Regions from separate parts of the Paenibacillus sp. MMO-177 genome, predicted to be linked through region 1. Evidence: riboswitches for the same ligand, from Rfam matches in the RefSeq annotation. Region 1 holds a riboswitch; each other region holds the start of a gene.
The links. Region 1 has a riboswitch for cyclic di-AMP ahead of WFK81_RS04785 (KamA family radical SAM protein). Riboswitches for the same ligand answer to the same signal wherever they lie in the genome.

Region 1 (7,891 bases):
ATCGGCCTAATCGTGGAGGAAGCGAACGTGCCGATTATCGTGGATGCGGGCCTTGGTTCGGTCAGCGACGTGGCGCAGGCAATGGAGCTTGGCGTGTCGGGCGTGCTGATGAATACGCCGGTTGCCAAAGCAAAGGATCCGGTCGGCATGGCGCGGGCGATGAGGCTGGCAATTGAAGCGGGTCGTCTGTCTTATTTGTCCGGACGGATATCGAAGAAGCGTTACGCATCGGCAAGCAGCGGTCACGAGCAGTTTATTGTGAAATAACGGGCCGATAACTTGATAGAAAGCTGGTCTAACCATGGGAGAAACGATTGTCATTATGGGCGGAGGCGTAGTTGGTCTCTCCTGCGCCTTCGAGCTCCAAAAGCGAGGACATCAGGCTATTGTCCTGGAGATTGGCCGCTGCGGCGGGCAGGCCTCCGGGGCCGCGGCCGGGATGCTCGCCCCCTACTCGGAAAATGTGGAAGGGCCTGATGATTTCTTCCGCTTGTGCCGGGAAAGCCTTCGGCTGTATCCGTCCTGGCGAGATGAAGTCCGGCAGGTGTCCGGGCGGACGTTCGAATATACGGATTCGGGCAGTCTTTATATTGCCTATCATGAAGCGGACCGTCTGGCGCTGGAGGGACGACGCCTCTGGCAAAACGAGCATGGCTCCAGCGGCATTGTGCTGGAAGGGGATGCATTGTTCCGTCAGGAGCCGATGCTGTCCCGCGAGGTGAAGGCCGCGCTATACACGCCGGAGGAAAGCCATGTTTATGCACCGGACTATGTGTTGGCACTTGAGCAGGCTTGCCGCCAGACCGGCGTTCGGATCTTCGAGCAGCTCGGCAAAGTAACCGTTGAAGAATGGCGCGATGAGCTGATCATTACTGCGCAGGAGGGCTGGAGCTTTACCGGCGACCGGCTGGTCGTCTGCTCCGGCGCCTGGGCACAGGAGCTTGAGGATGTATTGGGCATCCGGATTCCGGTATACCCAATCCGCGGTCAGATCTGCGCCTATGAAGCGGAAGTGAAGCCGGTGCGGCATATGGTGTTCTGCAATCAGGGCTATTTGGTTGCAAAAGAAAACGGTACGCTCGTATGCGGAGCTTCCGAGGATGTGGCGGGCTTTGATACAACCGTTACGGAACGGGGAATCGAGCGGCTGCGCAAATGGAACAAGCAGGCGTTTCCGTTTCTCGCCGGGCAGGAGCCGTTTCACCGCTGGGCAGGCCTCCGCCCATCCACGCAGGACGGTTTCCCTTTGCTCGGACCGCTGCGGGAATCGGGCGGCCGCGTCATTATGGCGGCGGGCCATTACCGCAACGGCATTCTTCTTAGCCCGGTAACGGCACAGGTTGTCGCCGATTATATCGATACCGGCAGCAGGCTGCCGGCGTTTGCGCCGGAACGGTTTTCCTACTAAACGATAAACGGGGTGACATAGAGATGGCGGAATACATAAACGGTAATGTCGCGCGGGCTTTGACGATTGCCGGCTCGGACAGCGGCGGCGGAGCCGGCATTCAGGCGGATTTGAAAACGTTCCAGGAGCTTGGCGTCTACGGGATGTCCGCCCTGACGGCGATTACCGCGCAAAATACGCTTGGCGTGCAGGGCGTCTTTCCGCTCGCAAAGGAAGCGGTAAAGGCGCAGATTCACTCCGTCGGCAGCGATATCGGCGTTGACGCTTTAAAGACCGGGATGCTGTTCAGTGCGGAGATTATTGAGGAAGTGGCCGAGGCAATTGCTTTCTTTGGCTGGACGAAGGTTGTTGTAGACCCGGTTATGATTGCAAAAGGCGGCGCTTCGCTCCTGCAGGTAGAAGCCGTTCGGGCTTTAACCCGCAAGCTGCTGCCGCTCACGATGATTATTACGCCGAACATCCCGGAGGCGGAGCATCTGACCGGGATGGCCATCCGGGGCAAGGCCGACAAGCTTGAAGCGGCGAAAAAGCTGTCCAGCCTCGGCGCCCGTTATGTCCTGATCAAAGGCGGGCATGAGGCCGGAGCCGAAGCGGTCGATTTGCTCTTCGACGGCAGCGGCTATAGCGAGCTTTCCGGCAAACGGATCGTCACCGAGCGCACGCATGGCACCGGCTGCACCTATTCGGCTGCGCTAACCGCCGGTCTGGCTCAAGGGCTTGATATCGAGGAAGCCGTGCGCCAGGCAAAGGCCTATATTCAAGCCGCCATTGAAGACGGCATTATCATCGGCGGCGGACATGGCCCAACGAATCATTGGGCATACCGCAAGAGAGGACTAGTCATCAGTTAGCGGGACAAGATCCAGTCTAATTCCGCGCTCCCGGTCATACATATGATTAAGAGGAGCGTGAATAAGTTGGAGGATAACAAAGTCAAGCGGTATTATCAGCTCAAGCAAAAGCAGAAGGAAATCGAGCAGGAATTATCCGAGCTGCGCGGTGAAATTATACAGCATTGCGCCGAGCTGGACCTCTCCGAACTGGAGGTAGGCAGCTACAAGGTGAAGATTGTTTCCCAGGAGCGCAAGGAATTTGATGAGAGCAAGCTGTATGCTGCTCTTCCCGATCCCGACGTATGGCGGCTGCTTTCGAAGCCCGATACCTCCAAAATCGCCGGTTTGATCAAGCTGAATGTTATATCCGAAGATACCATCAAGGATACATTTTCGGTTAAGCACTTATTTCTTCTTCAAGTGGATAAGAAGTGAGAAATCCTCTATCGAAGCATTTCGATGATGAGCGACCGCGTTTAAATGTAGGATTTATCGCCAAATAGAATTTAAGTTTCCAGTGTTTCGAAAACAGGTAAATTCTATTGTGGAGACCTTTCTATTGTGGATCCCCGTCCAACCTTGTCGGAAAATTGGGCGGGGATTTTTTGCTGATGAAATGTTGACAATATTAAGAATTGTGCGATAATTATAATAAGCTTAGTTCTCGGCAATGCCGAGAAGCGGGGAAACCAATCTTTTGGGGCGAATCAGCCGGTTTTTGGCTGTAGGGAACCATCTATCCCGAGTCCGTCAGCTAACCTCGTCAGCTTTGAGATGGGTCTTTTGCGAATAACATTGCAAACGATAGACCCTTGCTGGGTCTTTTTCTGTTTTAAAGGCCCACAATGCACACAGACCATGTTCATGCTCTGTGCTGCTGGGGTCTTTTTTTTCATTTTTCGTGGAGGTGGGATGGACTTCCCGGCATAGGTGATGCTTTTAATAACCTTTTGGAGGGATGCGAAATGGTACAACCAATGGCCGATAACGGTAGATCGGCAGGTCTGTCGGAGGCGGAAAGAGAACGGCTTAAGAAGCATTTTCGCGTCAATGATTATTACTTAAACCTGATTGACTGGGATGATCCGAAGGATCCGATCCGCAAGCATCTGATTGCGGCGGCGGGGGAAGCCCCTCACGGGATCCAGGAGTTCACTTGGGAAGCTGCCGGATGTAAGCACATTTATCAATCGATGGTTCTTCTCCCAGTGTCCCAGGCAGCAGAAGGAATTGCTTACATCGCAGAACATAATGAGATCCATAAGGTTGTGCTGACGGGAGATAGTCTGACGTTGGGTATCGCCAAGCTGACTAGAATTATCGAGCAGCTGCGGGATATCGAGCATATCGGCACGATTAGGCTGGATTCCAGAATGCCGGTTCATAATCCAATGCGGATTTATGAGGATCATGAACTATTAGAGATGTTAAGTCGGTTCTCAAGTCCTCAGAAGCGGATCTATTTGATGACTACGATTAACCATCCGAGAGAACTAACGGCCGAAGCAAAGAAAGCTTTTAATGCCCTTCACCAGGCGGGAGTTGTCGTTCTCAATCAAACCCCTATTGTCAAGGGCGTTAATAATGACCCTCTTCTGTTAGGCAAGCTGATTGATCAGCTGTCCCAGGCTGGGGTTTCGCCCTATTCCTTTATCATTAACCGCCCTAATCCTTCTTATCCCGAGTATAGTCTATCCCTGCAAACGCAGTTCTCCATCGTTCAGCAAGCAAAAGAACTAACCGCGGAGCTTGGAAAGCGGATCAGGCTTTTGATGGCCCATGATTATGGCAAGGTTGAATTGTTGGATATAGAAGGCGGCAAGGCCTACGTGAAATATCATCACTACCAAGAAGAGGGGAAAGGCCGTTTTATCATGTTGGATTGTCCTCCTGAAGCATCGTGGCTGGAGGATCTGTCGGAGCATGACGATCATATGGTCTATCTGCCGTCCGGTCAGCCTGCCAAGAATAAATAAAGGATGTTCGTAAGCAAAAGGAGAAGTAAGAAGGGATCGTATTTCACATCCCGGGAGGCTTCCGTCAATGAGAGTATACAGCCAGGAAATTGTGAACGCCCTGCAGGCTCAGCAGGAAGAAGTAAACTTGAACGGCACGCAGGTTGTTGTGAAGGTTAATCCGGAGGAGACAAGAGCCGGTTATCTGGATCCTTATGAGCTGCAGCTTATTAGAAAATGGATCGGGGAACAAAAGGCAGCACCGGCCGAGGCGCCGTCGCCGGAGGAACAGCTTCAGCTTATTCGCGATTCCATGGGATTTCCGAACCGTAATTTGAATACGGCGGAGATTTACACGAGTTATGAACGAATCCAGCTTGGCGGCAATGAAGTTGGCCTATGGCGGTATTACCCGCGCAAATCGATGCGCAAGCCGGGCAAACCTTGTCTTATTTATATCCACGGCGGCGGCTGGATCGGCGGTACCGTGTTTGCGGTTGAGAACCCTTGCCGGTTGATCGCCGAGCTGGCCGATGCCGTTGTCTTTAATATTGACTATTCGCTCGCTCCCGAGCATAAATTCCCTAACGGGTTTAACGATTGCTTTAATGCCGTTCAATATATTTACGAGCATGCCGAGGAATACGGCATCGACCGGAACCGGATTGCCGTAGGCGGCGACAGTGCGGGCGGCAACCTGTCGGCAGCGGTAGCAACGAAGGACCGGGATTTGGGTACGCGTATGGTTGCCCAGCAAGTGCTGATTTATCCGTGCGTCACCTTCCTTAACGGGGTGAACGGTTATCAGTGGGAGCTGTCCCAATTCGAGATGGCGGACGAACAAAGAGCCATGATTGATTCGATGCTGGGGATTGGACGGCCAACCGAAGCTGATCCGGAAGGCAGAAAAGCATGGGAGCTTTATCTTTCAAGCGAAGATGACGTGCGTAATCCTTATGTCAGTCCGCTTCTGGCAGACAGCACGGGACTGCCGCGCACGTTATGCGTCGGAGCGGAATTTGACGGGCTGCGCATTCAGTCGGAGGTATACAGCAGGCAGCTTGCGGCTGCCGGCGTTCCGGTAAAGACGATCCGGTATAAAGGCTGCACGCATGCTTTTATCGACCGTCTGGGCTTTGTGCCGCAGGCAGAGGATTTATGTATCGAAATCGCAAACGCTTTGAAAGCCCTATAATTGAAGAGATCGTTTTTAAAGCCCGTTCTTCCTTGATGGAAGAGCGGGCTTTTTAACGTTAATCTTGCGCGGGAATTTGAAAAATCAGGATTATAGCATAGTTGACAGCAAGCAACAAGCAAGAAAATACTCATTAAAGGCTCACGCGATTCTCAGAAAGTGTTAAGGACCCAAGAAACGTCTAGATTACAGCGTTTTTAACGCTTTCATTTTCCGCTCGGTGCCAATTTTTGCGGGTGTTATTGGGGTTCCGAGCCTATTTATAATAGCCCTATCAACAAGTTAGGGAGTGAGTAATAAATGAAATTCATGACTAAAATTGCTATGCTGTTGGTAGCTATCGCTTTGCCGGTAACAGCTCTGTTGCATACAACTGCGGATGCGGCGATGTCTGCGGATGCAAAAAGAAACAAGGTTGTTCAAACCGCAATGAATCTAAAAGGTAAAGTCAACTACGTGCACTGGCAAGACCGTCAAGAGAAAAAAGCCCCTTACGCGACAGACTGCTCCGGCTACACGGCGCTTGTATATAAATTGGCTAACGTTGGCGTTACCCTGGTTAACCGCGATGATGATGCTCAAGCAAAAGTGGGCACTAAAGTAGGCTACGGCAACTTCAAAAAAGGCGACCTCTTGTTCTTCTGGAACAGCGGCTCGAAAAACCATAAAGACGTAGGCCATGTCGGCATCTACATCGGCAACGGCAAAATGATTCATAACGCAAGCCCTTCGGCAGACGTTATTATTTCGGATGTTAACTCGAAGTATTATAAAGATCGTTTCATCGTGGGACGTCGTGTGATTAACTAGGTTTGACTGATTAGGTGAGTTAACGCTTACACTGCGCATTCGAATATTCCTTTCGACCGCTGTTGCTCGGGGGTTCCTTGAACAAGTTAAAGTTGGGGGAATCCCCGAGCAAAGGCGGGCTAAAAGCTTTCTGAAAGAAAGCTACATCGGAAGCATAATCTACGCTTCACAAGGAACATTCGAATTCTCCGTTGGAGGTTAACTACAGCTAAAAGGCAATATATTTAATTGCTTAAAAGAACAGGGGAAGGCCGTACGGAGTGATCCGTACGGCCTTTTTTTTGGCGCGTTAAATGATTTCTGCGTTGACGGAGTCGGGATCCTTTACGATATGATGGCGGACATGCTGGATCATCTTTTTTACGCGGACGGCTTCGGCGCTGGAAGGGTCAAGCTTTTTATAATGGGCGGTGAGGGGGACGACCTTGAAGGAGCTTCGGCCTCCCGTTTTGCTGATCCGTGTCCAGGTTGGAATAAATTCGATCTTCTTGATGCGGATCGTGCCGTCGTCCAGCTTGCGTACATGAAGCTGAGTGATTAAACCGGTTAGCGTATGGTCGTTGTAATAAAGGCGGGTCGAAATAATATTGCCGAGGGAATAGATGGCAAATTTGCGGATACCGGATCCGCTTTTGTAGAAGACGGCTGGCTGAATGGTATGCGAGTGGGCGCCAAGAATAATGTCCGCGCCATTTTTGAATAATAACTGCACCAAATCCTTCTGTCTCTGAACCGGGTTGTTCGAGTACTCTCTGCCTACATGCAGGCATACGATAGTCAGATCGACGTTTTTGGCCTTCATCCGCTTCAGGTCGGAGACCATCTTGGTCGGATTGATCAGGTCAACCGCCCATTTATGGTCTGAGGGAACCGGGACTCTATTTGTGGTGTTCGTATAAGCAAGGAAGCCGATTTTGATGCCTTTGATTTCCTTGACGACAAGATTCTGCGCATCGTTCTGCGTCCGGTAAGTACCGGAATGGGCAATTCCTCTGTCGTCGAGTATTCGGAGCGTACGCTTCAGTCCGTTAATGCCGTTGTCCATGCAATGATTATTGGCTGTCGAGACAAAGTCGAAGCCGAGGTTTTTTAACGTATCGGCAAAAGCATCCGGGCAATTGAACATGGGCCAGTTCGTGCGCGGATTCCGTTTTACGACACTGTAAGCGTCCTCGGAGGTTTTCCCCGCAAATACGGTTTCCAGGTTGCCGATGGTCAGATCGGCATTGCGCAGATAAGGGGCGATCGGCTCGAACAGATGGTCGAAGGAGTAACCTTTTTCCCCTTTGCAGGAGTTTATAATACGCGTCTTCATCAGGAAATCCCCGACTGCGGCTATCGTTATTTCCGTGCTCATAATTCATCTCCGTTTATTTGGTTATTGGAAGCAGGCTGCGGGCGTATTGAAAATGCGTATGCCGGCTTTGCTCCCAGGCTTTGACTCCGTATACCTGCCGCATAATCGTTTTACCGGGCTTAATATTGATCTCAAGCAGCCACAGCTTGCCGTGAACATCGACGGCGAGGTCAATGCCAAGCTCGCAAAGGCGGGCATTGTAGGCTTTTTCCGTAAACGTCGGAATATATTCCGCGAGTTCGCGGATGGATTTGGCGAGCTCTTCGCCTTTCTCTTCGCCAAATTCTTTTTTTAGATAGGAGCTTGCTTCATAGGCATGGCCGCCGCTCTTCA
Region 2 (7,891 bases), on a different contig from region 1:
TCACCAATCCTGGAATGACCGCCTTCCCCTGCGCATCCATCAAGATATCCGCCTGCCGGAGAAGCTCATCCTTGGAGCCGTCCGACGGCCACTCCCCAACCTCCGAAATAAGATCCCCCTCCATGAGAACATAACCATTAGGGATCACCCGCATCTCCTCATTCATCGTGATGACGGTCCCGTTACGAATCAGCTGCTTTTTCACACCGATCACACCCTCATGTAAGTTGATTAACCCGCAATTTGAAGTTTTCGCAACCATTTCGTATGCTTTTGGTTTCTTATGTAATGTTTTATGACATCAGTATAAGAGCGGCCCGGCAGAGCGTCAACCATATCGTAACTAAAAAAGGGCTTTTTTGGACCGTTTTGTCATTTTCTATAGACCAATTTGGTTACTAATGTTATATTAACTGACATAAAAATAAACAAATTCGAAACCAATACCTAACATTTATCTCGCACAAAGTAGCTTAACGTGAAATTTTATCGAAGAGGAGTGGCCCCATGCATTTACTGCACTTGGATGACACAGATCAGGAAATTATCCGCCTGCTGCACGATAACGGACGGATGTCGTACGCCAAGATCGGCGAGCTTCTCAATTTATCTAGAGTCGCGATCCAGAAGCGCGTGGATGCGATGGTGAACAACGGGATTATCGAGAACTTCACCGTACGGTTAAACACAACCAAGCTCGGCAAATCCATCTCCGCTTTTTTCGAAGTTGAGGTTGAGCCTCGATTCGTAGAGCAAGCCGGGGCGCTGTTATCGGAGGAACCGGAAGTAATCAGCATCTATCAAATGACGGGACCAAGCTCGCTGCATATGCATGCGCTGCTGAAGGACGAGGAGGCGCTGGAGCACTTTTTGTTCAAAAAAATCTATGTGCTTGAAGGGATCGTAAACGTCAACACTCATATGGTTATCAAACGCTTCAAGCAAGGCACGGGGCTTGAGCTGTAGCAGGCAAAAAAAAGCCCCAGTCCCGACGGGACCGAGGCTTCTCGCTATTTTTTCAAATGGTAAGGCACGGTGGTGATGATAACATCCTTTCGGTAAAGAAGCTGGGTACGGAGCATCAAGCTCGTTTGGTTATGCAAAATGTTGTGCCAGCCCTTCTTCGGAATAAACTGCGGAATAATGACGGTTACCTGGTAATTGTTCTCGCTCGCCTTGCGCTGCACGGTATCGATAAACTTGAAGAGCGGATTCGTAATCGAGCGGTAAGGCGAATGCAAGGTTACAAGCCGGACATCCGGCTGAAACTTCTTCCACTTCTCCTCAAAGACGGCTTCATCTTCTTTCTCAAAAGGAACATACACGGCAATGATCTGTTCCGGCTTCAGCGACTTGGCATATAGAATCGAATGTTCGACGACATGCGTGATCCCCGATACCGGCAAAATCATCACGTTGCCCTCAATCGGCATCACAGGCTCGCAAGTCGCAAGCCGAAGCTGCTCGCCCACCGCCTCATAATGCTTCTTGATCCGGTGGAACACGAAAATAATAAGCGGCAGGAAAATCAGAATCGACCATACCTGCGCGAACTTCGTCAGGAAAAACATCATCGAGACGATAAAGCTGATCAGGGCCCCAATCGAGTTAATGATGAACTTGCCAACCCAGCCCTTCGGCCTTTGGCGGAACCATTTGACCAACATCCCCGTCTGCGACAGCGTAAACGGTATAAATACGCCAACCGCGTACAACGGAATCAGATGCTCAGTCTTGCCCTGAAACGCAACGATCAGGATGATGGACAGAACACCTAGGCTGATGATGCCGTTTGAGTAACCGAGACGGTCGCCGCGTGCCGTAAACATTCTCGGAATAAACTTATCCTTTGCCAGGTTAACGGCCAGCAGCGGGAAGGCCGAATAGCCGGTGTTGGCTGCCAGGATCAAGATAAGAGCCGTAGTACCCTGGATAAAATAATACATCGTATGGCGTCCGAATATCCCTTCGGCGATCTGCGACACAACCGTCACTTCTTCTTTCGGCGCTATACCGTAGTAATACGCCAGGAACACGATGCCAGAGAACAGGATCGAGAGCAGACCGCCCATCGCTAATAACGTCTTGGCCGCATTGTTCGGCGCAGGGTCCTTGAAGTTCGGAATCGCGTTCGAAATAGCTTCAACCCCGGTCAAAGCCGAGCTGCCGGATGCAAACGCACGGAGCAGCAAGAACAGACTGATGCCCGCAACCGGCGTTCCTAACGAGGTGTGAAGCGCAGGCGATACGTCGCCTGTGGCGATTTTGTACAAGCCTACAATGACCATGATAACAATCGCAAGCACAAATAGGTAAACGGGATAAGCAAGGATAGACGCCGATTCCGTCACGCCCCGCAGGTTTAAGATCGTAATAAAAAGGACAAACACAATAGAGATCAGTACGGAATGCTCATGAAGGCTTGGAAAAGCCGATGTGATCGCGTCCGTACCCGCCGAGACGCTTACCGCTACGGTCAATATATAATCGACCAGCAGGGCGCCGCCGGATATGAGGCCCGGGAATACACCGAGATTTTCCTTCGATACGACATAAGCTCCCCCGCCATGCGGGTAGGCAAATATGATTTGCCGGTAAGACAGGATAAGTGCCGTTAATAAGACCAGCACCCCGACACCAATCGGAATCGAATACCAAAACGCCGCTGCGCTAACGGTCATCAAGACGAGCAAAATCTGCTCTGGCCCGTAAGCAACGGATGATAAGGCATCCGAGGACAGGATCGCAAGCGCCTTCGTTTTAATGAGCTTCTGTTCCCCTAATTCCGTGGACTTGAGGGGACGCCCGATCAGTAATCTTTTGATAAGAGTAAACACACAGGTCACCGCCAACGTTGAAGTTAAACATCTAATACCTGGATACTTGGCTACTCAAACACTTATCAGTGCTAATGTAACCACCTTTGCTTTTTTCTACGCACAGAAAAAAGACCGCAGAGCATCCTCCCGCGGCCCGTAAAAATAACCGAAGTTCACCCTCTCTATCAACGCTTACAAGGTTAGCTGACGGATTCGGGCGTCTAGAGTCGCCCTACAGCCTGCTTCCGCAACATTGCGGCCGGCATGCCGATTCACCCCGGCGACAAGCATGCACTTTCCTGCCTATCGCAATTGGTTCCCCTGCTCTCCGTTTCTAACGGAAACTCAGCGAATACGAACATATGAAGTTTTGCAGATTTGATCATAGTCCTCTTCCCCCTTTTCTGTAAACCGCGATAAAAACGCGAAAAGGAGCAGATTCGCTTGTTTTTTATTCATGAATGCGGATACATGATGGGTTCGCTCTCGGAATGTCCGAAATAAACCGCCATGCTTTCTTTTACCGTGCAATCGGCAGATAATCCCTGATATAGCAGTGGAGTTTGGCTATTATCTGATAGGCATGCTCGTATAAAGGAGTTGTCAGCAGAAAAAGCGCGAACCTGCCTATGGCTGGCCCGCGCTTTTTTTGGTTTTATTTCACAAGACGGAACGATTTCGCCTCGGCATCGCGGCTGTTGGGACCCACAAAGACGTGGAACTCGCCCGCATCGCTCTTCAGCTGTAGATCCGCATGGTAATAACGAAGCTGTTCCTCGGTAATCGCAAACGCAACGGTCTGCGTCTCGCCGGGCTGGAGAGACAGCTTGCGGAAGCCCTTCAGCTCCTTCAGCGGACGGACAACCTCGCCGGCAAGATCGCGTACGTACAGCTGGACAACCTCTTCGCCGGCAGCGGCTCCCGTGTTGGTCACGTCAACCGTTACATGAAGCGTATCTTCGGCGTTCAGAACGTCCGCCGACAAGCTGGCTTCGCTATACGAGAAGCTTGTGTAGCTCAGGCCGTAGCCAAACGGCAGAAGCGGCGCATTCGGCATGTCCAAATATTTCGAGACGTAACGCTCGTTCGCATTCTGAGGCGTAAGCGGACGTCCGGTATTGTAGTTGTTGTAATACACCGGTATTTGTCCGACGGAATATGGGAATGACATCGTCAGACGCCCGGAAGGATTCACGTCGCCAAACAGGACATCCGCGATCGCATTGCCGCCTTCCGTACCCGGGAACCAAACCTCGAGGAGCGCGTCCGCTTCCTCGATGACGCCATGCAGATCAAGCGGTCTGCCGTTGAACAGCACAACCACGATTGGCTTGCCAAGCGGCTTCAGCTTCTGAACAAGCTCCAGCTGTGCCTGCGGGAGACGGATGTCGCCGCGGCTTCCCGCTTCCCCGCTCATCTCGGAGCTTTCGCCAAGCGCCAGCACGATCACATCGGCTTGCGATGCCGCAGCTACCGCTTCCCGAAGCTGCTCCTCGGTTACAGCGTCGACGCCCGCGCCTTTCGCTACGGCAACGATATCCGCGTTCGCATGCGCAGATAAACCGGCATGCAGCTGCACCGTTTCCTCTTGCTTGCCCCAGATCGACCAAGGACCCAGAATATCTCCGCTCTCGGCAAACGGTCCGATGAGCGCAAGCTTTTGCCCGCCGCGAAGAGGAAGAGTCTCCTGCTCGTTCTTCAGCAGCACGAAGGACTTGGCCGCAATCTCGCGTGCCGCAGCGCGGTGCTCGGGCGACAGCAGAACTTCCTTCTCCCTTTCTTCGTTTGCAGCGCGGTAAGGGTTCTCGAAGAGACCCAGCTTGTCCTTCAGCTTCAGAATACGAAGCACGGACTCGTCAATCAGCTTGATATCCACTTTCCCCGCTTCCACAAGCCCCTTGAGATGGTTCGCATAGTGGGAGGTCATCATCTCCATATCGACGCCGGCTTCAATCGCCTTCAATGCTGCTTCTTCCCCATCCGCCGCAACGCCATGAGGGATCATCTCGCCTACTGCGCCCCAATCGGAGATCAGCATGCCGTCAAAGCCCCACTCGTCGCGGAGCAGATTGCGCATTAACCACTTGTTGCCGGTGGCCGGAATGCCGTCAACCGTGTTGAAGGCCGTCATCACCATCTCGCAGCCCTCGTCCAGCGCGGCTTTATAAGCCGGCAGATAGGACTCGCGAAGCTGTCTTTCCGACATGTTGACGGTATTGTAATCGCGTCCGCCTTCCGCTGCGCCATAAGCGGCAAAATGCTTGACGCATGCGGCAACGCGGTCCATATCGCCTGCCAGGTCATCGCCTTGGAAGCCGCGGACGAAGGCACGCGCATACTCGCTGTTCAGGTAGGGATCTTCGCCCGTCGACTCCATCACGCGGCCCCAACGCGGGTCGCGGACAAGGTCCACCATCGGCGCAAACGTCACGTGAATGCCCGTAACGGCCGATTCCTTCGCTGCAATCGCGGCGCTTTTTTCCGCCAGCTCCAGGTCCCAAGTGCTGCCGATCGCCAGCGTCACCGGGAAAATCGTACGGTAGCCGTGGATAATATCCGCCATAAGAAGCAGAGGAATGCCGAGGCGGCTGTTCTCCATGTATTTTTTCTGCAGGGCTATCGTTTCCTTCGCGCCAACGGCGCTCAGCACGGATCCTGCATTGTTCACCATATTTTCTGTAACGCCCATCCAGGCCAGCGGACCCGTCAGGTTAGCGTCATCTTCGCTGAGAAAATTAGGGGTAAGCTGCATCAGCTGAAAAATCTTTTCCTCCAGCGTCATTTGCTCAAGTAATGCTGTCATTGATCGTTTCGTCACGTGGACAAACCCTCCATTTGAATAGGATGATTCCATTATACCGATTGCCGCCGGGCAGCAATATGTCGGGAATAGCCGAAAAACTCTACAATCTGGCTGTGTGGCTGTTGAACAGGCTTGGCCGTTGGCGGGCGTGGACGCTGCGCAAAAGGCATGCTCCTTCGATCGCTGTTGTACCCTGATTTCCTCGAATATACCGCTAATAGCGGTTGAAATCCGGGCACAAAGGCGAGCGCTGCGCTTCTCAGCGAGCATGTCTTTTGCTCCGCTCCGGTCCTGCCGCTCTTCACCGGTTCAATCTGCCAAGGCCAGATTGTATCTAATGAGAGAGAAATGCCGCTTTCGCGCTGCCTGCTCAAGTTATGCTGTATATAATGCAGTATATTGGCCCTCCTAGGAGGCTTTTTGAACCAATTTGGCCGATTATCCTGCATTCCGTGCAGCATACATCCTAGCAATGACCCTTCGTGGCTAATTATCCTGTATTCCGTGCAACGTAGACGAAACGGAATTCAAACTAACCTATCCATTCGTCCGACTAACCGTCACCCAGTCCATTTCTTATATTGCTCCATCTTAAGCCACATTGTATGATTTTGATATAAATTGGATTTATATTCCATGCGTCTGGAGAGGGTAAAATGAGCGGAGCTATAGCAGGAGCTAAGATTACGGGTTCATCTATCGTTTTGCTGGTTAAAGATATACAAGAGGCCTCATCGTTCTACGTCAATCTCGGGTTTACCTATGAAGAGATTGGCGGACATGTCCATGTAACAAGAGAACATATTACCTTTATTCTGCACCCTGCCGTAAACAAGGATGACGTGCGGCCAAATTCTGCTGTGCAAGGCGGCTTATACTTTGATGCTTTTGTCTATACGGATGCGGTCGACTTGCTGGCGGAAGAGTGTCTGGCTAAAGCTGTCGAGATTGTTAACGGCCCTAACTACTCGGAGCATTGGAACGAATTTACCATTAAAGACGCCGATGGATATCGGATCGCGTTTGGAGGTGGAGTCTCCGCTCGGCCGGAATAAAAAATTATTAGTTTAGTTCTGAAACTTTTCGATTCATTCATCCGTCTACTTGGTGACTTCAATTCCCGAACCTATAACTAGGAGGCCACCCATCATGAAAAAACCTTTCAAAATGCTTACCATTGCCGTTGCCGGCTCCTGCCTGCTTGCCTTTACTCCTGCATTGGCCATGGCAGCGGAATCCACTGCCGTACCCGTTGCCGTAACTTCCGAACCGATTACAGCCGTGCCAATCAGCGCATCGCTTCCCGATACGCAAGCCGTTAAAGTAACGACAAAAGTGATTGAGGAAACATCCGATCTGCTTACCGTAAAAATCTCCGTTCCCGTCATCAGCGGTATGCTCGATACCTCCTATCAAGATAAATTAAACGCCAGCATTGAGGCAAAAGCGACAAAAGAAATCGGCGAGCTCAAGGCTCTTGCGGCCGATGATAAAAAATCCGCGGAAGAAAACGATTATCCGTTCCATGCTTATGAACTCAATGTAACTTACGAGCTGAAGGCTGACGGCAGCACTGCCGCGAAGGGTATTGTCTCGTTCACCGTATCTACTTACGAGTACACGGGCGGCGCTCACGGCGGCACTGCCGTTGAGGGCTACAATATCGTAAACAGCCAGAAAGCCGTTGAGCTCACGCTTGAGCAGGCTCTCGGCGATGGCGGCTTTGCGGCAGCCAACAGCGCGGTGCGCTACACCATCAGCAAAAACCCGGATAACTTCTTCCCGGACGCCATGACAACGTTCAAAATCGATGCCGATCATACTTACTTCGTGGACAGCAAGGGTATCGTCAATCTGGTGTTCCAGCAATACGAGATTGCGCCTTATGCCGGCGGCATTATTAATATCCCGGTTGATGCCACCACTTCGGTTGGCCCAATCTTAACCTTGTCCACCAAGGATCTGACGGCCGGCCCGAACGGCGCCCATTACATTCCGCTTCGCAAAGCAGCTGAAGCGCTGGGCTACAAGGTAAAATGGAGCAACAAGACGCAAAGCGCGGAAATTTCCCGCGACGCGCAATGGACATCCGTAACCGTAGGCAAAAACAGCTACATTATTAACAAAATGGCTCCGATTCAGCTGTTTGCCGCGCCTAAGTTAATTAAAGGCTCGCTATACGTTCCGGATGAATTCTTCAGCAAAATTCTTCACCTCGATGTGAAGAACAATACAAGCACTAATTCGGTAACGATTAAAGGTTAAGTTA
Region 3 (7,891 bases), 590 kb from region 1:
CGGCAGATGCCTTCGTCATCCAGAACGGCGCCAAGGAATTCCCAATGCTCGTATTTCGTTACGAGACCGGCAGCCTCCCAGCGGCGAACTTGCTCGTCCAGCGCGTACAGCAGCTGTTGGCCGGTTGTTGCGCCGGCGAATGCCGTACGGTGATATTGCGTACCGCCGAAGCGGCGGAAGTCAAGCAGACCCTCAGGCGTACGGCTGAACATAACGCCCATGCGGTCCATCAAGTGGATAATGCCAGGTGCAGCTTCGCACATTGCTTTTACCGGAGGCTGATTCGCGAGGAAGTCGCCGCCGTATACGGTATCGTCAAAATGCTCCCATGGGGAGTCGCCTTCACCTTTTGTATTAACAGCGCCGTTAATGCCGCCTTGCGCGCAAACGGAATGGGAACGTTTCACCGGCACGAGGGAGAACAGATCCACATGCACGCCCGCTTCCGCCGCTTTAACGGTTGCCATAAGGCCGGCAAGACCGCCGCCAACGACGATAATTTTATTTTTAGCCATAACGTTTCGCTCCTTGTCTAAATACTACTAACCGATATTGGTCAATGCCAATGCGGCACTTGCCGTTTCCTTGAACTCGTCACCCATAAAAGCTACGAGGGACAGGATGAACAGCGCAGATACAAGCACAAAGATAATCATGCAGATATTCGCCGAAACCCGTTGAGCTTTCGGAGATACGGTAATCCCCCAGCTGATCAGGAACGCCCAGAGGCCGTTGCTGAAGTGGAATACCGCAGCGAGAATACCGATGAGGTACAGAATGAACAAAGCAGGGCTGGTTGCGATATTATGCATGGTCGAGCCAAGCTCTTCATGCGTCACATTGCCAAGCGCTACCTGCACGCGAGTCTCAAATACGTGCCAGATAATAAAGATAAAAGTAATTACCCCTGTGATACGCTGCAACGTAAACGCCCAGTTACGCTCGTATTTGAAACGTCCCGAGTTGAGGTTCGACTGGTAAGCCATGTACAAACCGTAAACACCGTGGAACAAAATCGGCAGATAGATACCGAAGATCTCAAGCAGTGTTACGACAGGCAGGCCGTTAATAAAGTTAACCGCTCTAGTGAAGCCTTCCGGCCCCCGCTCATACGCCTGAAAATTGGCCAGCGCGTGCACGATGATAAACATGCCGAGCGGAATCACCCCAAGCAAAGAGTGAAGCTTGCGCCAGTAGTACGAATTTCCTTTCATTAATACTTCTCCTTTCCAGACTGTGGTCGCTCCATGACATTTTTTACTGTTGACAAACCATTCTACATTGTACCCCCGGCTCTTAAGTCCGTCAACAAAAGTCGACACCAGGTACGAAAGTTTCACTCCCGCTACCGTTTTTTTGTCGGCGGGGTCCCCGCAAAGCACTAGGAATGAACTCCGACAAGCATTTGCTTCACTTTGTAGGTATAAAATTGTGAACGTTCCGTGTATGCCACCCTTTTAATCCTACTCCTTTTCAGCTTATAATGGAATTGCATATTTATTATAATTTATTATAACCAATTCACATAAGCGATCGGGGAGACCAAGATGATCGAAGAATTTCATATGTTTGCTGCAATTGTGGAGCATTCCAGCATGAATAAAGCTGCCGCTCTGCTTAATTTGTCACAACCGGCGTTATCCCGCAAAATAGCAAAGCTCGAAGAGGAGATAGGCGCCAAGCTGTTCGAACGCGTCGGCAAACGGCTTGAGCTGACCCGCGTCGGACAATTGACCTACGAGTATGCCGTGAACCTTCGCAAGCTGCACCGTCGTTATATGGATTCCGTTGCCGAATATACCGCGGCGGGACGAACCTCCATAACGATCGGAGCCAGTCTAACCACCCTGCAGACGACGCTGCCCGACTTTATCAAGACGTTAAACGCCAGTCATCCCGAATTCGATATCAAGGCTGTAACCGGCAAAACCCACGAGATTGTTACCTTGGTCCGCGACAATAAAGCGGATATTGCCATCATCGCCTCCATGATTGAAGACTCCCAGCTTCACTGCGTGCCGCTGTTTGACGACCATCTGCTTCTGGTAATCCCAACCAGCGTATCCGTTACGAATGAAGAGCCTCTTTCAATAGAGGATTTAAACGGGCTGCCGATGATATTGTTCTCGAAAGGAACCTGGTACCGCAAGCTGACCGACGAAGTATTCGCCAAATACCATTTGCAGCCGGATGTCCGGATGGAGATCGACTCCTTCGAGGCCATCGTCCGCCTGCTTCACACCTGCCGCGCGGCAACCCTGCTTCCGCATTCCTATATGCGCAAGCAGTTGCTAGCCGACAACGAGCTTGTCGTTGTCCCCATCCGCGAGCTGGAGGAGACAAAGCGAACAACGTGTCTCATCCACAACGACCCTTCCGATCTTCATCCGGCGGTTCGGCGGTGGATTGCGGAGCTAGGTCAGTAAAGAGGGTTCGCTCTTGGTCTTTCGCTCTTCCCCCTCCCTTTAGGGAGAGGACAGTGGTAGCGCTTTTTAGCGCTTCACTGTCCTTTTTCATTCCCTCGCAGGGGGAATGGATGGGTGCGGCGCGAGGTGGGAAAGGGGTATCTCTGGAGGAGCGCAGCGTTCGCCTTTGTCACTTCCTTTGCTACCCCTATGTAAATCCTAATCAGAGCAAAGGAATGACAACAGCGGCCGTAAGAGATACCCCGTCCCGCCGAGCCATCCCGCCCCATCCATTCCCCGCCTCTTCCAGCGAGCCAACAAAAAAAGGACAATGAACGCTAACAGCGCCCACTGTCCTTATCATCACCTGATTATGGTTTCTTCAAACTGTTCAATCTGGTCGTTTGTTCCGATCACGACCATAACGTCCTTTTCCGTCACAACATCAGCCGCCGTAGGAGCAATAATAATACCGGAAGGCTTGTTAATGGCTACGATGCTGCATCCGAACCGGGCACGCAAATTCATATCTTGAAGCGATTTGCCGTTCAGGCATTTCGGCACCGAAAGCTCGGCAATGGTGTACTCCTTCGACAGCTCGATATAATCCAGCAAATTCGGGGAGACAAGCTGATGGGCAACCCGGATGCCCATATCCCGTTCCGGGTAAATAACGCGATCGACGCCGATTTTCTCCAGCACGCGTCCATGCAGCTCGCTCATTGCTTTTGCCACAACCCGCTTCACGCCCAAATCCTTCAATAATATAGTCGTCAGTATGCTGGCCTGAATGTCATCGCCTATCGCCACAACTCCGCAGTCGAAATTGCGAACGCCAAGTGATCGCAGCGTTTCTTCGTCCGTGCAATCCGCCGACACCGTGTAGGTCAGCACATTGCTCATCTCCTGGACGGCTTCCTCATCCCGGTCGATTCCCAGCACCTCATAACCCAGCTTAATGAGCTCTCTTCCAAGACTGGATCCAAACCGTCCTAAGCCTACGATCACAAACTGATTGTTTTTCATCCTTGCTCCCTATTCCCCTATCCAATCGTAATTTTGCCTTCCGGATACCGGTAAAGCTCTTTCTCTGTTTTTGGTCCTAGCGCATAAGCAAGCGTGAGCGGACCCAGCCTGCCGGCGAACATCGTTAATGCAATGACGATTTTTCCGAAAAACGTCAGCTCAGGCGTAATACCCGTCGTGAGGCCAACGGTGCCAAACGCCGACGTCGTCTCGAATAAAATTCGCAGAAACTGCTGGTCTTCCGTTGTGGACAGCAGCATTGTCACAAATATGACCAGCGTAAGCGACAGCATCGTAATCGTCAGCGCCTTGAAGATCCGATCCTTCCCAAGCCTGTAATGGAAAAGAACGATATCGTCCCGTCCGCGGATCATGGCGATAACCGCCCCGACCATCGTCGTAAACGTCGTTGTTTTGATCCCCCCGCCTGTAGAGCCGGGAGAAGCGCCGATAAACATCAGAATAACGGTAAAAAATACGGTCGCCTGCCGAAGCTGGGTATAATCGAGCGTATTGGCCCCGGCGGTTCTTGGCGTAACGGACTGGAAGAAGGAAGCCAGTATTTTCTCGCCCCAATTGAGGGATCCCAGCGTCTTACTGTTCGAAAACTCGAAAATAAAAATAACGATTGCGCCAACGGCAATGAGAATGCCGGTTGCCGATAGTACAACCTTGCTGTGCAGCGAGAGCCGTTTGTTTTTCCGGAACTCCAATAAATCCGCCATGACCACAAAGCCTAATCCGCCAAAAATAATAAGCAGCATCGACACGATATTAACAAGCGGATCGCCTACATACATCGTTAAGCTGCGGAAATTGCCGAAGATATCAAAGCCGGCATTGTTGAAGAAGGATATCGCATGAAAGAGCCCGTACCATACCGCGCGTCCAAACGGCATATCAAAAGCAAATCGAACAGCGAATAACACCGCGCCAACAAGCTCAATCGTCAAAGAGTAAAAGATAACCCTGCGGATTAATCGGACGATCCCCTCCATACTCGACTGATTCATCGCTTCCTGCAGAATCAGCCTTTCCTTAAGCGAAATCCTCTTGCGAAGCACAAGGGCAATGAGCGTACCCATCGTCATAAAGCCTAATCCGCCGATTTGAATTAATGAGAGAATGATGATTTTGCCAAAGGTAGAGAAGTATGTACCCGTATCGACAACAACAAGGCCGGTTACGCAGGTCGCCGAGGTTGCTGTAAACAGCGCGTCTATAAAGGGCAGGCGCGAACCGTCGCTGGAGGCGAAGGGCATTGACAGCAGCAAGGCTCCAAAAACGATAATCATGGCAAAGCCAAATACAAGTATCCTTGGAGGCGACCATCTCAAAATATTGAAATATTTAGGCATAATTCTCTCCTTTATTAGGGACCCATCCATATTTAGGCATAAAAAAAAGCACGGGAACTCCCATGCAAATGAGTCCTGTTCCACACAGCCTACGAGGTTAGCTGACGGATTCGGGCCTGGAAAGGCAGCCCTATTCAAGCGGAATGCTCGAAATTCACCCCATGCTGGCGGATTGCTCCGGACAGCGGTTTGGTTCCCCCGTTTTCAATAACGAAATTCGGCTGATACGATTCGATTAATATGACGTTTACGATTATACGCCTAAATGACGGATACGATCAAAATGAGCCTAAGCCATAATTAAGCGGAATTCGTTCAAAAACAGGCAATGCTACAAAGCAAATGGTCGCTTGCTGGCTGCAAGTCCTTATTTCACCGCTTTCCGTTCGCATCCTCTACTTTCGTGTTCATTGGATAATTCAGGTTAATAATGGTATTGTTACTGTAACAAAGCATCGTCCGAATTCGAAATGGAGGTTTTGTATGATCCCTTCCATCGCACCTCATGATTGGAAAAGGTTCCTGTGGGCTGCTGTTGCAGGCGCAATTATTTTCATCTTTACCCAGTTCGGCCCCGCAGCCGGGGACCAGCTATTCTCAAGCTCAACGCCTGAAGTCATCGCCAAAAGCAAAGCCGAGTCAACGGCAGAACGATTCGTTAAGGAGCAATTCGGCAAAAGCGCCGTATCTGCTCATACGATTTACCAGACAGACAGTTTGGCAAACGGTTATTTCTCCAAGGAAGATCTGCTGCGCGAGTTCGAAGACAAATATGATGCCAAGTTCCCGACCGATACGTTCCAGGTCAATCTCGATCTGGAGGACGGCACGAAGGCTTATGTTTATATCCACATGACAAACGGCAGTATTATAGGCTGGCATTGGCTTGGAGCGAAATCCGCAGGCAATGCCGAGCTGGTTCAAACATCCGCGAAAGCTTTTGCCGGGACAAAAGGATTCCGGCCGGAAGAATTGGACGGTTTGTACTTGAATGACGAAGGGGACGCTGTCCTTCATCCAACCGGTTATACGCTTGGCGACGCTTCGCTTGAGCTTGTTATAGGCGTCGGCCTTGTTAATGATAAAGCGGTAATTACCAGATACAAGCCAGCCTTCCAAACTCCGGCAGACTACGTGGCCTATGTGGAAGGCCAGAAGAAGACGGGCAGCGCGCTGTCTGTTGTCAGTCTGGTGTACATGTGCTTTATCTCCCTTGTCTTATCGCTTATTTACGCGATTCTGTACAGGAGACATACGACCTTTAAGCGCGGGATATTTATCAGCCTGGTGTTTATCGTATTCTACATATATAACAATCTGAACGTTCTCGATGGCATATTGGCAACCTTTGGCGAGCAGAGCCGGTCGGATGCCGAGATTAAAGCTACGGTTATCATTACGGTCGTGCTGCTGATTCCGGTTGGACTCGCCGTTTATTTCGCCCTTGTCGCCGGTGACGGGATGTGGCGCTCGCAAAAACGCCCGTTATGGCCCGGCTTCCGCGAACGCGGCTATGGCGAGCATGTATGGCGAAGCGTTGGCCTTTCCTATCTTTTTGCAGCTATTATCCTTGGCGCTCAAGCGATTATAATGGTCGCCATGAAGTTTCTTGCCGGCTCCTGGGCAACCAGCGATGCCACGCAATCGCCGTACAATACGGATATGCTGTGGCTTATGCCGATGATGGCCTGGTGCGCGGCGATCTCCGAAGAAGCGATATTCCGGTTGTTTGGCATTGCCCTGTTCAAGAAATGGTTCAAAAATACGTTTATCGCCACGCTTATTCCAACGATTATGTGGGCGCTTGGACATGTCGGCTACCCGATCTTCCCGTTCTATACGCGGATCGTGGAGCTTGTTATTCTCGGAACGGTATTCTGTCTTATTTTCCTCCGTTATGGATTTATTACAGCCGTGTTCACCCACGCTATTCTGGACAGCCTGATTATGGGCTTCGAGCTGGTGAGCGTTGGAGGAGGCGTCAATATTACCGCCGCCCTTATCTACGCCGTTCTGCCCGTTATCGTTGCGTGGATTATCAAAACCTGGCATAACCGGCGCCCTATAAGGGCCTGAACGAACTCTCCATTCAAAAGAGGAATGTATCCCCTGAGATACATTCCTCTTTTTGTATTAACGGCACTCCAAACAGCCCATTTGATAGAAACGGTCATTTTGTCCAAGAGGAATCCTGTGGACATTAATATAATTTATTAAACCAACAAAACATGATCGCATGTCTTCCACGCATAACGCGGAAAGGAAATGCTGGCTTTGCTTACGGCATCCATAGGCAAGGGACCATTTCGCTTTTATATCCACTCTCGTACAGGAGCAAATCTATCATTCTTCATATAATCTAGTACTACGTATAAGAGGAGTGATAGATTTGCCACACAAACACAAGAATAACGATAATGACAAGAAGCAAAAACAACACACCGATGCAGCTAACAAAAGCATTGGAAAAGGCGGCAAGCAAGGCCCTGGCGGCGGTAACCATACGGCTGGCAACCAAAATCCTGGCGACGGAAACCAAGGTCCGGGCAGCGGTAACCGTACGGCTGGCAACCAAAATCCTGGCGGCGGCAAACAAGGCCCTGGCGGCAACAACCGCACGGCTGGCAATCAAAATCCTGGCGGCGGCAAACAGCTCGCCGGACGTGGTCCCGGCGGCGACGGCGGACACGGCGCCGGTGCAACAACCGAAGCGGGAGCAGGCAACAAATCGGGCAAAAAGGGCAAGGACGAGGGTAAAGACAAGGGTAAAGATAAAAGCAAAGGCAAAGGTAAGTAATATAAAACAAAAGGAATGTAGCGAGTCCTCAAGAGGGCATCCTACATTCCTTTTGTTAGGTATGAGGTTATCTCATTCCTTTTCCTTTTCCTTTTCTTCTTCATTCAAAGCCGCTAAAATTAGCGCAGCCAGCTTCTCGCCAATCGATAAAGGCTTGAAGTCTTCGATGGAAGCTTCTCTGATCTTCTTGATGGAGCCAAAATGCTTGAGCAGCAGCTTGCGGCGTTTCTCTCCGATTCCCGGAATCGCATCCAGCTGGGAGGCGATCATCGATTTGCCGCGTTGTTCGCGGTGGAAGGAGATCG
Region 4 (7,891 bases), on a different contig from region 1:
ATACGGAACGTCCCTCCGGCGTCTCGTCCTTAGCCGAGCTGAGCGCCGCCCACTCGCCAAGCTCCTGAACGCTTACGCCTTTGACCGGCAGGAAGTCGCTGGCCATCCGGTTGCCGTACGTGATGGTACCGGTCTTATCCAGAATCATCGTATTAATGTCGCCGGCCGCTTCTACCGCTTTGCCGGACATGGCGAGCACGTTGAACTGCGTGACGCGGTCCATGCCGGCGATCCCGATTGCCGATAACAGACCGCCGATGGTAGTCGGAATGAGACAGACCAGCAGGGCGATAAGCACCGGAATATCAAGCTCTACGCCGACGTATTTGGCGATTGGAGCAAGGGTAACGACAACAATCAGGAAGATCAGCGTCAGACTGGTAAGCAGCGTGTTCAGCGCCAGCTCGTTAGGCGTCTTTTGGCGTTTCGCGCCTTCAACCAGAGAGATCATGCGGTCGATAAACGATTCGCCGGGATCGCTCATAATCCGGACTTTGATCCGGTCGCTGACAACGCGGGTGCCGCCCGTTACCGAGCTGAAGTCGCCGCCGGCTTCCTTGATTACCGGTGCCGACTCGCCGGTGATTGCCGATTCGTCGACGGAAGCAAGGCCTTCGATAATTTCGCCGTCGCCGGGAATCATCTCTCCTTCGGAGACGACGACGATATCTCCTTTGCGGAGCTCGGTTGACGACACCTGCTTCGTTGTGGAGCCAGTCACTTTGTTTGCCGTAATATCCTTCTTGCTCTTCTTGAGCGAATCGGCTTGGGCTTTGCCGCGTCCTTCGGCCAGCGCTTCCGCAAAATTGGCGAACAAGACGGTAAACAGCAGAATCAGAAAGACGGTCAGATTGAATCCGGTCCGGCCCTCCGTTCCGAAGTAGCCGGGGAAGATCGTCATCAGCAGGACGACAAGCGTGCCGACCTCCACGACAAACATGACGGGATTTCTCATCATGGTCAGCGGGTTTAATTTCAGAAAGCTGTCCTTCGCCGCGCGACTTATAATCGCCGAGGTCAGCATGGATTTACGTTGTGTGGTCACGGTTATTCACCTCATCCTTATCCGTTAGCGAATCGTTAAATACTCTGCGATAGGTCCAAGTACGACGGCAGGCAGGAACGTAAGCGCGCCGACAATAACGACGGTGCCTACTAGGATCCCGCCAAACAGTACGTTGTCCGTCCGGAATGTTCCGATCGTTTCGGGTACGGGCTTTTTGCGGACCAGGGATCCGGCTACGGCCAGCATGGCAATCATCGAAACATACCGTCCAAGCAGCATGACAAGGCCGGTTGTGATGTTCCAGAACGGCGTATTGTCGGCAAGACCTTCGAAGCCCGAGCCGTTATTCGCCGCCGAAGAGGTGTATTCATAGAGCACTTGCGAGATGCCGTGGAAGCCAGGATTCGTAATGGCGCCCCGGCCAAGGTCCGTCAGGAAAGCAATGGCGGTTGGCGCCAAAATGATAAACGGATGAACGAGAATCGCAATCGCGATCAGCTTCATTTCCTTGGGCTCGATTTTCCGCCCGAGTAACTCCGGTGTCCGACCGACCATTAGTCCCGCGATAAAGACGGCAAGAATCGCATACATCAGCATATTGACGAGGCCAACGCCTTTGCCGCCGAACACGACGTTCAGCATCATCTCCGCCAACGGGACAAGACCGCCGATTGGCGTCAGCGTATCGTGCATGTTATTAACCGAACCGGTTGTCGCAGCGGTCGTAACCGCCGTGAAGAGGGCGGACTGGGCAATGCCGAACCGGACTTCCTTGCCTTCCATGCTGCCTTGCGAGGCATCTGCGCCAAGGTTGTTCAGTTCCGGATTGCCATGCAGCTCAGCCGTGTAAACCGTCGCAAGGAATACCAGGAACAGCGACATCATGGCGCCAAACACAACCCAGCCCTGCTTGCGGTTGCCCGCGAAACGGCCGTATACATAGGGAAGGCTGGCAGGCAGCGCCCACATGGACAAAATCTCGATGACGTTCGTCAGCGGGCTTGGATTCTCGAACGGATGCGCCGAATTGGCACCCATAAAGCCGCCGCCGTTCGTGCCCAAATGCTTAATCGATTCAAGGGAAGCAACCGGCCCGATAGCGATGGTTTGCGTTGCTCCTTCCAGCGTTGTTGCCGTTACGTTAGGCTGCAGCGTCTGCGGCACGTGAAGCGCCACAAGCACCAGCGTAATAAGCGTTGCGAGCGGCAGGAAAATCCGCGTATGGGATTTCACGAAGTCGGTGAAGAAGTTGCCGATTGTGCTGCCCCTGCTCGTCAAGCCGCGGATAAAAGCAATCGCAACCGAGAAGCCGGTAGCCGCCGAAGTGAACATCATCATCATAATGACGGCCATCTGCGAGAAATAGGACAGCCCGGTCTCGCCGCTGTAATGCTGCAGGTTCGTATTCGTAATAAAGCTGATAACGGTATTGAACGACAGCGTTTCTTCCATAGCGCCAATGCGGTTGGGGTTGCCCGGAAGGCCGCCCTGCAAGCGCAGAATAAAATAACTAATCGCGACTAGCACGATATTCGTGAGCAGAAAGCTCAGCGCGTATTTTTTCCAGGTCATGCTCTCGCGCGATTTCAGCCCGATTACTTTATAAATGAACCGTTCGATGCCGCCGAATAAGCGGTCAGTCCGATTCGGTTGATCCGAGTACACATGGTATACGTAGGTTCCGAGCGGTTTGACGAGCAGTACGAGCACGCCAATCACGATAATGAGCTGTAAAATATCCATTGCCATTGCGGCCTCCCAGCGATCGATAAGGTTTTAGAATTTCTCCGGATTAATCAGGGCATAAATTAAGTAAAGAAAGAGAAACAAAGCCAGCGTTAACGCTACGATCATCGCTTTTCCTCCTCTTGAATAGCCCGGTCGCACCAATGCATAAAGCCGGCGAAAAGTACAAATATCGCTGCCAGAAGCAGCGCCATATAAATATCCTGCATCGAGTATTCCTCCTAAAAGAATGACCGCATGGCCTGTTTAGGCTCCATTTGGGATAATTCCTAACTGGTGAGGTCGTTTGTGATGAGAAAAGACGTTTCCGTCTGCCCGGAGTGCACCACGTAATTCGCGCCCATCCCCTTGTAAATCAACCGGGGATTCGTACTTTCGGTAATGACGCAGATCGACTTAGAAGTCCAGCTGCGGCAAATCTGAATATAACGGCAGCACAGATTCAGGCTTCTCTCGAATAAAAAGATCCGGCCGACCGGCAGCTCCGGTACCCGCCAGGTTGCTTCATCAATCGTGTTGACAACGATTACGATGCTTACTCCCAGCCCCAGCATCCTATCGTATTCGGTCTTGTTGTTCACAATGGCTGCAAAAGGGATATGCCGTCGCTGCAGCTGTTTAATAAAGTCCTCGCCCTGCGCGTTGGGGGCGGAGACGAGTATATAATCGTCCATGGTTTAGGCTCCTCTTCTGATTGGAGGAATCAACGACAACAAAAAGCCGCGGAAGAGGGACTCTTCACGCGGCTTATAAGCGCAGCAGAAAATAAACCGCGCCTAAATTCACGATCATCGTTGCCTCTCTTGGTACGCTGACGAAGTTAGCTGACGGATTCGGGCGTAAGAGTCGCCCTACGCCGACGAGCTCAGATGGTACTGAGTCGGCGATTCACCCCGAGGACAAGCTAGCTGTGTTGAACAGCCGGCTGTCCGATTGGTTCCCCCGTTCCCCGCGAAGGGGATTAAGCGATAAAGACAGTTGATTTTGATTAATAATCGGCATGAGAAAAAGCCGCAGAGGAAAGTTCCCCGCGGCCTTGAAAAGGTCACAAGATCACATCATCCTCTCTACTTGGAAAATGCCCTGCCTAATGGGCAGTCGCATTTTCATCGCTTACGAGGTTAGCTGACGGATTCGGACGGTGAGAGTCGCCCTACCGGTTCAGGCCGCGCGCAGCCTTTTCCCGGATTCACCCCGGATAAGCAAGCCGCCCCGGCTCTCACACCGTTGCGATGCTGCTTATCGATTGGTTCCCCCGTTTCCCTTAACGGAAACTCAGCAATTGATACTTTTGCTGAATCGTATATTACGCCTGACGGCCGAAGATGTAAATGAACGATGGAGGCGGCATATTGTCTAATTCTGACAAGGAGTTTGGTTAGAGCGTTTACATTTGGAAGGGACTCCATCATGCTCCTTCTTGGACTCTATATCTCGCGAATACTGCAATTCGATGTGAAATTTAGGTATATGCCAAGCCCAAATTGGTTTGTCCGAGGTCGCCATTGCGTGCCGGGCACGAAGCCGTGGGCTGAAAAGAGCCAAATAAGACGGAAAAACCGTCTTACAGCGGCTGGAGGGCGGGCCGCGGGTTAGAAAGAGCCAAATAAGACGGAAAAACCGTCTTACAGCGGCTGGAGGGCGGGCCGCGGGTTAGAAAGAGCTAAATAAGACGGAAAAACCGTCTTACAGCGGCTGGAGGGCGGGCCGCGGGTTAGAAAGAGCCAAATAAGACGGAAAAACCGTCTTACAACGGCTGGAGGGCGGGCCGCGGGTTAGAAAGAGCCAAATAAGACGGAAAAACCGTCTTACAACGGCTGGAGGGCGGCGCCGCGTGCTAGAAAGAGCCAAATAAGACGGAAAAACCGTCTTACAGCGGCTGGAGGGCGGGCCGCGGGTTAGAAAGAGCTAAATAAGACGGAAAAACCGTCTTACAGCGGTTGGACGTGGGGTAGGAAGCAGGAGCGATAAGTGCGTGTTAAGTGCGAGGAGTGAAATAAGAGGGCGGAATGAGCGTATACTGGAACGATTGGACTTTTCATTAGAATACTCCGAAGCGAAACGCGCCTCCTGCCAAAGGCGGCGAATCGTTTCACCTTGGCCCCTTGTTTTCATCAGCTAATTTTGGGACAATAGGAACAGTATGCGGTTTTGGCCGCGTTTCACGAAAAGAGGAAAAACGATGAGTACACCATCCATATATGGATTTACATTAGATCAATTAACGGCATGGCTGGGCGAGCGCGGGCATAAAAAGTTCCGGGCGGCTCAGGTGTGGGAATATTTGTACCGGAAGCGGGTTACAAACTTTGCGGATATGACGGAGGTTCATCCGGACTTGGTGAAGCTGCTGGAGGAGAACTTTGCGATCCAGACGCTGGTCGAGCATACGAAGCAGGTGTCGAAGGACGGCACGGTCAAGCTGCTGCTCAAGCTGGATGACGGCAACCTGATCGAGACGGTAATGATGCGTCATAAGTTCGGCCTGTCGGTCTGCGTAACCACGCAGGTTGGCTGCAATATCGGCTGCAGCTTCTGCGCGAGCGGCCTGCTCAAGAAGAGCAGAGATCTGACAAGCGGCGAGATTGTCGAGCAGATTATGAAGATTCAGCTCCATCTTGATGAAGCGGGTCAAGGCGAGAAGGTCAGTCATATCGTTGTCATGGGGATCGGCGAGCCGTTCGATAACTTTACGAACCTGAACGACTTCCTCACGACGGTGAAGGATCATAAAGGCTTGGCTATCGGACCGCGCCATATTACGGTATCGACAAGCGGCCTCGCGGACAAAATCAGAGAGTTTGCCGACAAGGATCAAGGGGTTAACCTTGCCGTATCGCTGCATGCGCCTAATAATGAGCTGCGGACGCGGATTATGAAGATCAACCGCGCGATTCCGATCGAGAAGCTGATGGATGCGATCGATTATTATCTGGAGCGGACGAACCGCCGCATTACGCTGGAGTATATTCTGCTCAAGGACGTCAACGACCGGCCGGAGCATGCGCTTGAGCTTGCGGAGCTGGTGGGCGACCGCCGCCGTTCTCTCGTGAACGTGAACCTTATTCCTTACAATCCGGTTGACGAGCATAGCCAATACCAGCGCAGCGAGAACGACTCCATCAAAGGCTTCTACGATACGCTGAAAAAACAAGGCGTAAGCGTCAGCGTCCGCCTCGAGCATGGTGCCGACATCGACGCGGCTTGCGGCCAGCTGCGCAGCAAGCAGATGAATAAGGAAAAAGCCGGATAACAATCGGCACAACCAAACGGGTGTCCCATAAGTCAGAATCTTTGAAGAAGAGCCAGCACTTTCAAAAATAGCGTCGCAGACTCTGCAACGCTATTTTTTTGATCTGTTGCAGCTTTTTTAGCACAATATGATCAAGCCTGCTCACCGTACGTTGGATTTACTCCAGTGAAATCGGGTGAAACGGGTGACTTGCGGGGGGACATTGAATTTGTTCCAATAAAAGGGGTTTGGTTAGTCCTTTTTTATCCAAACCAACAAAAAGGCCGTTCCGATGTCAGCTATTGACGGTTGGGACAGCCTCTTTTTGCTTGGGAGCGGTACGGCTCCGGTATCCTATGCAGGTTGCAATGCAGAACTGCGCGGCATAATAGGTTGTCATAATGAGCACATTCGAACCATCAACATCCGAGACGAACTTGTTCCAGGCGAGAATAGAGTCGGAAGCCATAAAGAGCAAAGCGCCCGCAACCGCCCATGCGTTTCCGGACATGATGGCCGACCAGCCCATCAGCGAAATGGCGGTTACATAGACAAGAACGGGGATTTTCAGAGCGTCGTCTCCCGATTTCGTAAGCGCATCAAGCAGCTCGTAGCCCATATAAACGGCATATGCCCCGATTGGTACAATCGTGACGAGGCGCCAGAAGGAAAACTTCCATTGCCCGAAAAAACCGCTAAGATAAAACAAATGGCCGATCAAAAAGGCGGACAGCCCTACGACAAAGTTATCCAGGGTAACATCGCCAATCACGCAGAAGACAAGACCGGCCAGCAGAATCTGCTGAAATCGCTTACCGTTTTGCGCGGACTGCAAGTAAGCATAAGCGATAATAAGCAGCATCGGAATCGCTTTGAAAATTAGCTTGACGGCATGCGGTTCAGCAGGAATGATAAAAATGTAAAGCAAGCCTGTAAGCAGAATGAGAGCAGGCATCATTTTATTCAATCGGCATCGCTCCTTTTTCCTAACTATAGCATAGAAATTCATTTTTTAAGTCCGGATTTATATCGAAAAGGCGGGGTATCGCATGAACATGAACATGAACTTAGCTCAACAATTGCTGGAGAAGCAGCGGCACTATTACGGGACGGGGGCAACACGGAGTCTCGAATTCCGGCAGGCTCAGCTGGCGAAGCTGCGCCAAGCCATTACAGAACGAGAGGATGCGATTATGCAGGCGCTTCGGCTTGACCTGAACAGGAGCGAGCAGGAGTCCTATATGCTGGAGATTGGACTAGTCCTGAAGGAAATTTCATTTGTGCAGAAGCGGCTGAAGCGGTGGATGAAGCCCGCCAAGGTCAAAACGGCGCTCACCCACATGGGAAGCAAAGGCTACATCGTGCCGGAACCGCTTGGCACCGCGCTTGTTATCGCTCCGTGGAACTATCCGTTCCAGCTCGCGATGGCGCCGCTTGTCGGAGCTATAGCGGCGGGCAATACGGCAATCCTGAAGCCTTCGGAGCTGTCGCCGGCGGTGTCGGAGGTTATGTCCTCGCTTGTACAGGACACGTTTGATCCTTCTTACATAACCGTTATGGAAGGCGGAGTTGAAGTAAGCAAAGAGCTGCTGGACCTGCCGTTCGATAAAATCTTTTTCACGGGCAGCGTTAACGTCGGCAAGCAGGTTATGGCTGCGGCAGCCAAGCATTTGACGCCGGTTACGCTGGAGCTTGGGGGCAAAAGCCCGGCGATTGTTCATCACGACGCCAATCTCAAGCTGGCCGCAAGACGGCTGGCCTTCGGCAAATTTATTAACGCCGGGCAGACCTGCATCGCGCCTGATTACGTCCTTGTTCATCGCAGCGTGCTGGAGGAGTTCCTTGAGCAGCTCCGCAAGTCGGTAACGAAGTTCTATGGCCAGAATCCGCTTGAGCATAAGGATTAC

Region 2: linked by a shared signal. The riboswitch ahead of WFK81_RS23820 (APC family permease) and the one ahead of WFK81_RS04785 (KamA family radical SAM protein) in region 1 are both predicted to bind cyclic di-AMP.
Region 3: linked by a shared signal. The riboswitch ahead of WFK81_RS02100 (TrkH family potassium uptake protein) and the one ahead of WFK81_RS04785 (KamA family radical SAM protein) in region 1 are both predicted to bind cyclic di-AMP.
Region 4: linked by a shared signal. The riboswitch ahead of WFK81_RS16790 (hypothetical protein) and the one ahead of WFK81_RS04785 (KamA family radical SAM protein) in region 1 are both predicted to bind cyclic di-AMP.

The regions. Positions count from the first base shown of each region.
Region 1 covers NZ_JBBCUR010000001.1:1,075,471-1,083,361, reverse strand. The annotation lists gene WFK81_RS04805 (thiazole synthase) at 1-267, shown strand, start outside; gene thiO (glycine oxidase ThiO) at 302-1,408, shown strand; gene thiD (bifunctional hydroxymethylpyrimidine kinase/phosphomethylpyrimidine kinase) at 1,432-2,259, shown strand; gene WFK81_RS04790 (hypothetical protein) at 2,326-2,676, shown strand; cyclic di-AMP (ydaO/yuaA leader) riboswitch at 2,886-3,024, shown strand; gene WFK81_RS04785 (KamA family radical SAM protein) at 3,207-4,217, shown strand; gene WFK81_RS04780 (alpha/beta hydrolase) at 4,285-5,391, shown strand; gene WFK81_RS04775 (C40 family peptidase) at 5,692-6,201, shown strand; gene WFK81_RS04770 (CapA family protein) at 6,491-7,558, opposite strand; gene WFK81_RS04765 (YheC/YheD family endospore coat-associated protein) at 7,572-7,891, opposite strand, start outside.
Region 2 covers NZ_JBBCUR010000009.1:36,559-44,449, forward strand. The annotation lists gene WFK81_RS23810 (amidohydrolase family protein) at 1-205, opposite strand, end outside; gene WFK81_RS23815 (Lrp/AsnC family transcriptional regulator) at 508-966, shown strand; gene WFK81_RS23820 (APC family permease) at 1,011-2,837, opposite strand; cyclic di-AMP (ydaO/yuaA leader) riboswitch at 2,993-3,180, opposite strand; gene bglX (beta-glucosidase BglX) at 3,475-5,637, opposite strand; gene WFK81_RS23830 (hypothetical protein) at 5,664-5,819, shown strand; gene WFK81_RS23835 (VOC family protein) at 6,279-6,677, shown strand; gene WFK81_RS23840 (PdaC/SigV domain-containing protein) at 6,772-7,887, shown strand.
Region 3 covers NZ_JBBCUR010000001.1:488,935-496,825, forward strand. The annotation lists gene sdhA (succinate dehydrogenase flavoprotein subunit) at 1-515, opposite strand, end outside; gene WFK81_RS02085 (succinate dehydrogenase cytochrome b558 subunit) at 543-1,214, opposite strand; gene WFK81_RS02090 (LysR family transcriptional regulator) at 1,548-2,426, shown strand; gene WFK81_RS02095 (potassium channel family protein) at 2,769-3,431, opposite strand; gene WFK81_RS02100 (TrkH family potassium uptake protein) at 3,449-4,789, opposite strand; cyclic di-AMP (ydaO/yuaA leader) riboswitch at 4,861-5,022, opposite strand; gene WFK81_RS02105 (CPBP family intramembrane glutamic endopeptidase) at 5,273-6,865, shown strand; gene WFK81_RS02110 (hypothetical protein) at 7,179-7,586, shown strand; gene uvrC (excinuclease ABC subunit UvrC) at 7,659-7,891, opposite strand, start outside.
Region 4 covers NZ_JBBCUR010000004.1:274,906-282,796, reverse strand. The annotation lists gene kdpB (potassium-transporting ATPase subunit KdpB) at 1-1,024, opposite strand, end outside; gene kdpA (potassium-transporting ATPase subunit KdpA) at 1,070-2,749, opposite strand; gene kdpF (K(+)-transporting ATPase subunit F) at 2,783-2,860, opposite strand; gene WFK81_RS16790 (hypothetical protein) at 3,022-3,426, opposite strand; cyclic di-AMP (ydaO/yuaA leader) riboswitch at 3,546-3,730, opposite strand; cyclic di-AMP (ydaO/yuaA leader) riboswitch at 3,848-4,043, opposite strand; gene rlmN (23S rRNA (adenine(2503)-C(2))-methyltransferase RlmN) at 4,935-6,005, shown strand; gene WFK81_RS16780 (lysoplasmalogenase) at 6,280-6,942, opposite strand; gene WFK81_RS16775 (aldehyde dehydrogenase) at 7,040-7,891, shown strand, end outside.